Regions from separate parts of the Bradyrhizobium guangdongense genome, predicted to be linked through region 3. Evidence: predicted binding sites of a transcription regulator. Region 3 holds the regulator's gene; each other region holds the start of a gene.
The links. The regulator PhoB, encoded in region 3, activates phosphate uptake and scavenging genes when phosphate is short. The targets are predictions, from matches to a motif close to TGTCATNNANCTGTCAT.
Positions count from the first base shown of each region.

Region 1: a site for PhoB is predicted at 1,733-1,749, ahead of phnC (phosphonate ABC transporter ATP-binding protein). Genes of this name have one in related genera too.
Region 2: a site for PhoB is predicted at 1,914-1,930, ahead of ugpB (sn-glycerol-3-phosphate ABC transporter substrate-binding protein UgpB). Genes of this name have one in related genera too.

Region 1 covers NZ_CP030051.1:1,005,892-1,009,162, reverse strand. The annotation lists gene phnD (phosphonate ABC transporter substrate-binding protein) at 1-762, opposite strand, end outside; gene phnC (phosphonate ABC transporter ATP-binding protein) at 821-1,630, opposite strand; gene X265_RS04815 (LbetaH domain-containing protein) at 1,808-2,458, shown strand; gene X265_RS04810 (alpha-D-ribose 1-methylphosphonate 5-triphosphate diphosphatase) at 2,455-3,271, shown strand, end outside.
Region 2 covers NZ_CP030051.1:109,361-112,631, forward strand. The annotation lists gene X265_RS00470 (organic hydroperoxide resistance protein) at 1-377, shown strand, start outside; gene X265_RS00475 (CaiB/BaiF CoA transferase family protein) at 551-1,768, shown strand; gene ugpB (sn-glycerol-3-phosphate ABC transporter substrate-binding protein UgpB) at 1,995-3,271, shown strand, end outside.
Region 3 covers NZ_CP030051.1:7,194,134-7,197,404, reverse strand. The annotation lists gene pstB (phosphate ABC transporter ATP-binding protein PstB) at 1-547, shown strand, start outside; gene phoU (phosphate signaling complex protein PhoU) at 559-1,275, shown strand; gene phoB (phosphate regulon transcriptional regulator PhoB) at 1,298-2,005, shown strand; gene X265_RS34470 (GcrA family cell cycle regulator) at 2,122-2,634, opposite strand; gene X265_RS34465 (aspartate aminotransferase family protein) at 3,091-3,271, shown strand, end outside.

The DNA.
Region 1 (3,271 bases), 1.3 Mb from region 3:
CTTCATGTCTTCAGGCAGGTCGCTGAGATAGGCGTAGGGCGAGTTGATGATGAGGTCTGACTTCACGATGATGCGGAAGTCCTCCTTCTTCATCACGGTGCCGTCGGCCGACTTCACCATGCCCTTGTTGAGCATGCGGGTCAGGTTGGAATCGTCGTCCGCGTTCCACCAATTGGCGGCGACGTCGACGGTGCCCTGGGCCAGCGCGAGAACGGCGTTCTCGTGGCTGCCGGTGAAGACGACCTTGGAGAAATAGGCGTCGGGATCGATGCCCATCGCGTTCAGCTTGAAGCGGGGCATGTTGTTGCCGGACGTGGAATTCGGATCGACAAGCCCGAGATTCTTGCCCTTGAGGTCCTCGATCTTCTGGTAGGGCGACTTCGCCAGAACGTAGAAGACGGAATAGTAGCCCTTCGAACCGTCGGAGTTGACGTCGATGACGAAGGCGTCGGTCTTGACGCCGGTGAGACGGGCGCGCGCGAAGGAGGCCGGACCGTAATAGCCGATCTGGATGTTGCCGGCGCGCTGGCCTTCGATGAGGGCAGCGTAGTCGTTGGCGACGCGCAGCGTCACCTTGACGCCGAGCTCCTTCGACAGATAGCTGATGAAGGGAGCGTAGCGCTCGGTCACGCCCGAGCCGTTCTCGGCCGGAATCGCGGCGAAGGTGATTTCCGGATATTTCGCCCGCCAGTCTTCGGCGGAAGCGGATCCGGCAAAGGTCAGCGCGGCTGCGCCGGCAAGAACCAGTCTGCGAGTGATCATCGTTAGCCCCTTCTTTGGTTAAGGTCGGTTCGTACGAAAGCAAGTAGCGCGACGTCGCTCAGGCCGCCGCGGCCGTTCCGAGCGCTGGAACGCCCTGGGGCATCGGCGCAGGCGTGGCGCCCATGACGTCGGCGGCTTCGAGATCGTAAAGCTCGCGCGCGACGAGATCGGTCAGCGCCGACGGCGCGCCGTCGAACACCACGCGGCCCGCCGCCATGCCGATCAGGCGGTCGCAATAGCCGCGCGCCAGGTCGAGAGAATGCAGATTGCAGAGCACGGTGATGCCAAAATGCTTGTTGATGCGCAGCAGCGCATCCATGACGATCTTGGTATTGCGCGGATCGAGCGAGGCGATCGGCTCGTCGGCGAGGATGATGTCGGGCTGCTGCACCAGGGCGCGGGCGATCGCGACGCGCTGCTGCTGGCCGCCGGAGAGCTGGTCGGCACGCTGCGCGGCGAGCGCGGCGATGTCGAACTGTTCGAGCGCCGACATCGCCAGCGCCTTGTCCTGCTCGGACCAGAGCTGCGACAGCGCCCGCCAGGCCGGCATGGTGGCGAGACGCCCCATCAGCACGTTGGTCAGCACGTCCAGCCGGCCGACCAGGTTGAACTGCTGGAAGATCATCGCCGAGCGCGCCCGCCACTGCCGCAGCTCCCCGCCGCGCAAGGAGGTGACGTCGAGGCCGTCGAACAGGATGCGGCCCTGGGTCGGCGTCACCAGACGGTTGATGGTTCGCAGCAGGGTCGACTTGCCGGCACCGGAGCGCCCGATCACACCGACGAAGCTGCCGGGAGCGACTTGAAACGAAGCGTCGTCCACCGCGGCTTTTGCGCCGAAGCGGCACGTCAGACCTTCCAACACCAGCATGCAGAGCTCCCGAGTAGCAGCTGGAGCCAACCGCTAACGCGCGTGCTTAACACTTGTGTGACACCGAGACCGCAGTGCGGCGATCCAGCACATCTCATCCCCTGTCATCGTCGCGTCACGACATCGTCATCAAGCGACTCGAAGAGGGACGCCCGCCCTCGAACGCCCGGATGCAACATGGCCAAGGTGCTATCGGTCGAGCCGACCATCGATCCTTCCGCGAAGCTGCACGATACGCGGCTCGGCGCATACACGGAGGTGGGCGCTCGCACGATCCTGCATGAAGTGGCGATGGACGATTACTCCTATGTCGTCAACGACGCGCAGATCACTTACACGACGATCGGAAAGTTCTGCTCGATCGCGGCGATGACCCGTATCAATCCCGGCAATCACCCGATGCACCGCGCCACGCAGGCCCACTTCACCTACCGCTCCAGTGCTTACTTCCCGAGCGAGAGCGATGACGCCGAATTCTTTGATTGGCGGCGGCAGCATCATGTCCGTATCGGCCATGACGTCTGGATCGGACATGGCGCGATCGTGCTGCCCGGCCGCAACATCGGCACCGGCGCCGTGATTGCGGCCGGCGCCATCGTCACCAAGGACGTACCGGCCTACACCATCGTCGCGGGGAATCCGGCGCGCATCGTTCGGCGCCGGTTCTCCGAGGAGATTGCCGGACGGCTCGCGGAGCTGGCCTGGTGGGACTGGGATCACGACAAATTGCGTGCAGCACTGCCCGATTTTCGCAAGCTCTCGATTGAAGAATTCCTGGCAGCATACGAAGCAGGTTCATCTTCCACCAAACGAAGCGCGGTCGCGTGACAGACATTTTCCTTGAAGGCGGCCGGACCCTGATCGGCTCCGAGCTCGTCGAGACATCCCTCGCGGTGTCCAGTACCGACATTGCTCAGATCGATGCCCCGCGCGGCCGGGCGCGGCTCGCGATCGATGCGCGCAATCTGCTGGTGCTCCCCGGCATCGTGGATCTGCACGGTGACGCGTTCGAGCGGCAGATGATGCCGCGCGCCGGCGTCGATTTCCCGATCGACGTGGCACTGGCGGAGACGGACCGCCAGGTCATCAGCAACGGCATCACGACGGTTTTCCACGCCACGACCTGGTCGTGGGAGCCCGGCTTGCGCAGCGGCGACAACGCGCGACGTCTGCTCGAGGCGATCGAGCGGCAGCGTCCGCATTTCGCCGCCGACACCCGCTTCCATTTGCGGCATGAGACCTACAATCTCGATGCCGAGGCAGAGATCGGCCAGTGGCTCGCCGAGGGCCGCGTCGACCTGTTCGCCTTCAACGATCACATGGACGGCACCGTCGGCGACATGGCCAAGCCGCGCAAACGCAACCGCATGGTGGAGCGCACCGGACTGTCGAGCGCGGCGTTCGACAAGCTGGTTGCGCGTATCGTGTCGCGTGCGGCCGATGTTCCGGCCTCGATCGCCCGACTGGCCGCGGCGGCGCGCGCCGCCGAGGTGCGGATGCTCTCGCATGACGACGCGACGCTGGTGATGCGCCGGGAGTTTCGTACCATGGGCGTGACGCTCGCCGAGTTTCCAATCAACGAGGAGACCGCGCGCGAAGCCGCGGCCGCCGGCGACGACATCGTCTACGGCGCGCCGAACG
Region 2 (3,271 bases), 370 kb from region 3:
GCGACGGCCATGCTGCGACCCTGGATGGCGCGCTCGACGTCAAGCTCACCACGCCGAAGGAGCTCGGCGGTGGCGGCGGCGCCGGCAACAATCCCGAGCAGCTGTTCGCGGCCGGCTATGCCGCCTGCTTCATCGGCGCGATGAAATTCGTGGCCTCGCAGGGCGGCCCGAAGGTCCCGGCCGATACCTCCGTGACCTCGACCGTCGGCATCGGCCCGCGCTCGGAAGGCGGCTTCGGCCTCGACATCGATCTCGCCGTCTCGCTGCCGGGTCTTGCCCGCGCGGACGCCGAGGCGCTGGTCGCGAAGGCGCACCAGGTGTGCCCGTACTCCAACGCGACGCGCGGCAATGTCGACGTCCGCCTGACGGTCGTCTGATCCGACGGCGGATCGGCTGGCCCGAGATCCCCCTCGGGTCGGCCGCCTCCGCGAGATTTCCCACATCGCGGGATTGCGCGGCGGCGCGCATGCGGCCCTACGCGGCAGCCCATTGCTGGCATAAAAAAACCTCGCTAGGCCTGTGGTCGAATATCGACAAGGGAAGCGAAGGCATGACTGAAGCCGCCAGTTCTGGAGCAGCATTGGGCGCAATGAGCGGACTGCGCGTCATCGACCTCACGCGCGTGCTCGGCGGTCCCTACTGCACCCAGATCCTCGCCGACCATGGCGCCGACGTGATCAAGGTCGAGCCGCCCGCGGGCGACGAGGTGCGCGAATGGGGCCCTCCCTTCCACGAGGAAGACGCGGCCTATTTCATCGGTATCAACCGAAACAAGCGCTCGATCGGCCTCGATCTCGCTTCCGAAGGCGGTCGCGTCGTACTGCTCAAGATGCTGGAGACCGCCGACGTCCTGATCGAGAATTTCAAGCCGGGCACGCTGGAGAAATGGGGCATCGGCAACGATGTGCTGCGCGAAAAATTCCCGCGCCTCGTGCATTGCCGGATCTGCGGCTTCGGCGCCGACGGCCCGCGCGGCGGCAATCCCGGCTATGATGCCATCATCCAGGCCATGACCGGCATGATCGCGGCAACCGGCTCGGTCGAGAGCGGACCGATGCGGATCGGCGTGCCGCTGGTCGACATCACCACGGGGCTTTATGCGGCGATCGGCATCCTGATGGCGCTGTCGGAGCGGCAGCGCTCGGGCAAGGGCCAGTTCCTGGAGACGACGCTTTACGAGACCGGCCTTGCCATCATGCATCCGCACACCGCGAATTATTTCATGCATGGCAAGCCGCCCTCGCTCACCGGCAACGAGCACCCGAACCTTGTGCCTTACGCGATCTTCCCGACCAAGACCGACAACATCTTCATCGGCGTCGGCAATGACGGCACCTTCCGTAAGCTCTGCAAGGAAATCGGCAAGCCCGAGCTCGGCACTGACCCGCGCTTCGCCCGCAACAAGGACCGCATCGCCAATCGCGAGGCGCTGCGCGCCGAACTTGCGGCCGTGTTCAGCCAGCATGAGGCCGAGCCGCTGTGCAATCGCCTGCTCGCCGCCGGCCTACCGGCAGGGCCCGTGCAGAAGATCGACCAGGCGCTGACCAATGCGCACACGATCGCGCGCGGCGATATCATCGAGAAGGACTGGTACAAGGGCGTCGCCTCGCCGATCCGGCTCGATCGCAGCAAGCCGAGCCTGCGCCGTCTGCCGCCGAAGTTCAGCCAGCACTCCCAGGAGGTGCTGGGCGAGTTCGGCTACTCAAAGGCGGACATCGACGCGATGATCGCGCAAGGTGTAGTCTGCGGCCCCGAGCGCAAGCGCTAGGGCCTTACCTCCTCATCAAACATGCCGCAGTGCGGCGGGGGCACGCATGTGCACCGCCAACGGATGCGGCTGCGCGCGGGCGCGTTCGCCTATTTGATGGCTTCCCTTTTCCAGCGCTTGCCGCTTTCGTTTCGGCCGCTTACACAGTCATGTGAACGTCATATGGCGCTGCTAGCGCAAGCGCTTCTTTTTGACGGCCAAAGGACGGCCAAGGGAGGTTTACTTGATGGCTCTTCGACATTTTGGAGCGGCTGCCGCTGTTGCACTCACGCTGGGTCTGGGCGCTTCGCCTGCGCTGGCCGTCACTGAAATCCAGTGGTGGCACGCGATGACCGGCGCGAACAACGACGTCATCGTCAAGCTCGCCAACGACTTCAACGCATCGCAGAGCGACTACAAGGTCGTCCCGACCTACAAGGGCAGCTATCCCGACACCATGAACGCCGGCATCGCGGCGTTCCGCGCCGGCAATGCCCCGCACATCATGCAGGTGTTCGAGGTCGGCACCGCGACCATGATGGCCGCGACCGGCGCCGTGAAGCCCGTTTACAAGCTGATGCAGGAAGCCGGCGAGAAGTTCGATCCCAAGGCCTATCTGCCTGCGATCACCGGCTACTATTCGACCTCGAAGGGCGAGATGCTGTCCTTCCCCTTCAACTCCTCGTCGACCGTCATGTGGGTCAATCTCGACGCATTGAAGAAGGCCAATATCGCAGCGGTCCCGAAGACCTGGCCGGAAGTTTTCGAGGACGCCAAGAAGCTGAAGGCTGCTGGCTATGCGACCTGCGGCTTCTCCGGCTCGTGGGTCACCTGGGTCAATCTCGAGCAGCTCTCGGCCTGGCACAACGTGCCGCTTGCGACCAAGGCCAACGGCCTCGACGGCTTCGACACCAAGCTCGAGTTCAACGGCCCGCTCCAGGTCAAGCACCTCGAGAACCTCGTCGAGCTGCAGAAGGACAAGACCTACGATTACGCCGGCCGCACCAACACCGGCGAAGGCCGCTTCACGTCAGGCGAATGCCCGATCTACCTGACCTCGTCGTCCTTCTTCGGCAACGTCAAGGCGCAGGCCAAGTTCGCCTTCACCGCCGCGCCGATGCCGTACTATCCTGACGTCAAGGGCGCGCCGCAGAACTCGATCATCGGCGGCGCCTCGCTCTGGATCATGGGCGGCAAGTCGGCCGAGGAATACAAGGGCGTCGCGAAATTCTTGACGTTCCTCTCGGACACCGACCGCCAGGTCTGGATCCACAAGGAATCGGGCTATCTGCCGATCACCAAGGCGGCCTACGAGAAGGCCAAGGCCGAGGGCTTCTACAAGGATCAGCCCTATCTCGAGACCCCGCTGCTCGAGCTGACCAACAAGGAGCCGACCGAGAACTCCCGCGGTCTGCGCCTCGGCAACATGGTCCAGCTGCGTGATGTCTGGTCGGAAGAGATCGAGCAGGCGCTGGCCGGCAAGAAGACGGCGAAGCAGGCGCTGGACTCCGCCGTCGAGCGCGG
Region 3 (3,271 bases):
GACCAACATCCTCGACCCCAAGCTCGACCTCAACCTGCTGCGCGCCCGCGTCGGCATGGTGTTCCAGAAGCCGACGCCGTTCCCGATGACGATCTACGAGAACATCGCCTTCGGCATCCGCCTCTACGAGAAGATCTCGAAGTCCGAGATGGACGACCGCGTCGAGAAGGCGCTGCGCGGCGGCGCGCTGTGGAACGAGGTCAAGGACAAGCTCAACGCCTCCGGCCTGTCGCTTTCCGGCGGCCAGCAGCAGCGGCTCTGCATCGCCCGCACCGTCGCGGTGCGGCCCGAGGTGATCCTGTTCGACGAGCCCTGCTCGGCGCTCGATCCGATCTCGACCGCCAAGGTCGAGGAGCTGATCCAGGAACTGTCGGAGAACTACACGATCGCGATCGTCACCCACAACATGCAGCAGGCGGCCCGCGTCTCCGACAAGACCGCCTTCATGTATCTCGGCGAGCTGATCGAGTTCGACGACACCAGCAAGATCTTCACGTCGCCATCCGACCGGCGTACGCAGGATTACATCACCGGCCGGTTCGGCTGAGGAGACGGAACATGGGTTCTGAACATACCGCAAAGGCCTTCGACACCGACCTCCAGGAGCTCACCCGTCTGGTCGCCGAGATGGGCGGCATCGCCGAGCGCATGATCGTCGATTCCGTCGATGCGCTGATCCGCCGCGACGTCGCGCTCGGTCAGCGGGTCGTCACCATCGACGCCGAGCTCGACACGCTGCAGAGGAAGATCGAGGAGCGCGCCGTGCTCACCATCGCGCGCCGCCAGCCGATGGCGGTCGATCTGCGCGAGATCGTCGGCGCGATGCGCGTTGCCACCGATCTCGAGCGCATCGGCGACCTCGCCAAGAACATGGGCAAGCGCGTCGCGGCGCTGGAGACCGACTTCCATCCGCTCAAGCTGTTCCGCGGCCTCGAGCACATGACCGACCTCGTGCAGCAGCAGGTCAAGTCGGTGCTGGACGCCTATGCGGCGCATGATCTGCCGGCGGCGATGGCGGTGTGGAAGGGGGACGAGGAGGTCGACGCCATCTGCACCTCCCTGTTCCGCGAGCTCCTCACCTACATGATGGAGGATCCGCGCAACATCTCGTTCTGCATCCACCTGATGTTCTGCGCCAAGAACATCGAGCGGATCGGCGACCACGCCACCAATATCGCCGAGACCGTGTTCTACATGATCGAAGGCCAGGCCATCACCGACAAGCGGCCGAAGGGCGACATGACGACGTTCGCCACGACGGTCCCGAACACCTGATTACGCAAGGAGCGACGACCCGATGGGCGCACGCATTATGGTGGTTGAGGACGAGGAAGCTCTGACCGAGCTTCTCCGCTACAACCTCGAAGGCGACGGCTATGACGTCGAGACGGTGATGCGCGGCGACGACGCCGACACCCGTCTCAAGGAGCACATCCCCGATCTGATCGTGCTCGACTGGATGCTGCCGGGGCTGTCGGGCATCGAGCTGTGCCGCCGGCTGCGGACGCGGTCCGACACCAAGCAGCTGCCGATCATCATGCTCACCGCGCGCGGCGAGGAGAGCGAGCGGGTGCGGGGGCTCGCCACCGGCGCCGACGATTACATCGTCAAGCCGTTCTCGGTGCCCGAGCTGCTCGCTCGCGTGAAGGGCCTGCTGCGCCGCGCAAGCCCCGAGCGGCTCGCAACCGTCCTCGCCTTCGGCGACATCGAGCTTGATCGCGAGAAGCGCCGCGTGGCGCGCTCGGGCCGGCCGATCGATCTCGGCCCGACCGAATATCGACTTTTGGAGTTCTTCCTCGAGCATCCCGGCCGCGTGTTCTCGCGCGAGCAGCTGCTCGACAGCGTCTGGGGCCGCGACATCTATATCGACGAGCGCACCGTCGACGTTCATATCGGCCGGCTGCGCAAGCTGCTCAATCTCGGCCGCGAGCAGGACCCCATCCGCACCGTCCGCGGTGCCGGCTATGCGCTGGACGATCGCTTTGCGAAGGCCGAGCAGACGTAGGTTTGCGCAGGTGAGTGCGTACGACGGCTGCGGCGGTCTCAGCCGTCGCCGACACCGAGTCCGTTGAGCCGTGATCGTGTCACGGCTGTCGTCGTTGTCAGCTAAATTCGTTCAGCTCACCGCGCGCCCGGCTTCGCCGGCGCACGCCGGCGATCGGCGGCCGGCTGATACGCAACCCGCGAGTGCTGGGCGCAGTAGGGCAGGCCGGACAGCGCCTTGCCGCCGCAGAAGAAGAAATCCGGGCTCGAGGGATCGCCGACCGGCCAGTGGCACGTGGCCTCGTTCAGCTCGAGCAGCGACAGCCGCTGGCTCATCGGCACCACGTTGTCGTAGGTGACGGGCTCTGCCTCGACCTCGACCTCGAAGGCCTGCGCCAGCGCGGTGTTGCCGCGCGCCATCGGCCGGCTCACCCGCATCATGTGCTGCGCGGGCCGCGCCTTGCGCGGCCGTGGAGCTGCCGACGTCGGGCTCTTGGCGCGGCCGGACAGGCCGAGCCTGTGCACCTTGCCGATCACGGCGTTACGGGTGACATTCCCAAGCTCGGCGGCGATCTGGCTGGCCGAAAGTCCGGCCTCCCAGAGCTTTTTCAGCTGCTCGACGCGATCGTCGGACCAGGTCAAAACCGTCATTGCACCCTTTCCTTCGCCGCGCGCCGCCATCTTCGGGGCGGCACGACGAATGCCTAAGTCTCGAAAAACCCGTGCCGTCAGAATCCCTTAAGGCTCGCCGGGCGCGCGAGATGCGCCCGAACGTTTACGCCGGTACATGAGGACTTCTGGGATCAGGACTGCTGCACGAGATGTCGTATCTGACAAGCCAAACGCTACAATATGGCGCGACTCACGCGCAAGAGTCCGCCGACTCGCTTCCACATGTTCCGTGGCGAAATTCCCGCAAAAACGCCACCGCAAGACTACGGAATCAGCGTTTCGCGAGGCTTTCCGGGCGGCATTGACACCGGTTTCACCAGGCCTAAGATAGTCGCGCGTGCCGCCCTTAAAAGGCGGCACGTTTCGTTTTCCGGGCCGGTCAATGGTGCGTTGCGCAATGCACCCTTCACCGTCCGCAACAATCAAGTGATCGTCATGACCAGCAGCGCAGCGCCGCATTTGCTCCCCGTTTTCGCCAGGGCCGACATCGGTTTTGAGCGCGGCGAAGGCGTCTGGTTGATCGCGACCAACGGCGATCGCTATCTCGATTTCACCTCGGGCGTCGCGGTGAATGCGCTCGGCCATGCCCATCCTGCGCTGGTCAAGGCGTTGCAGG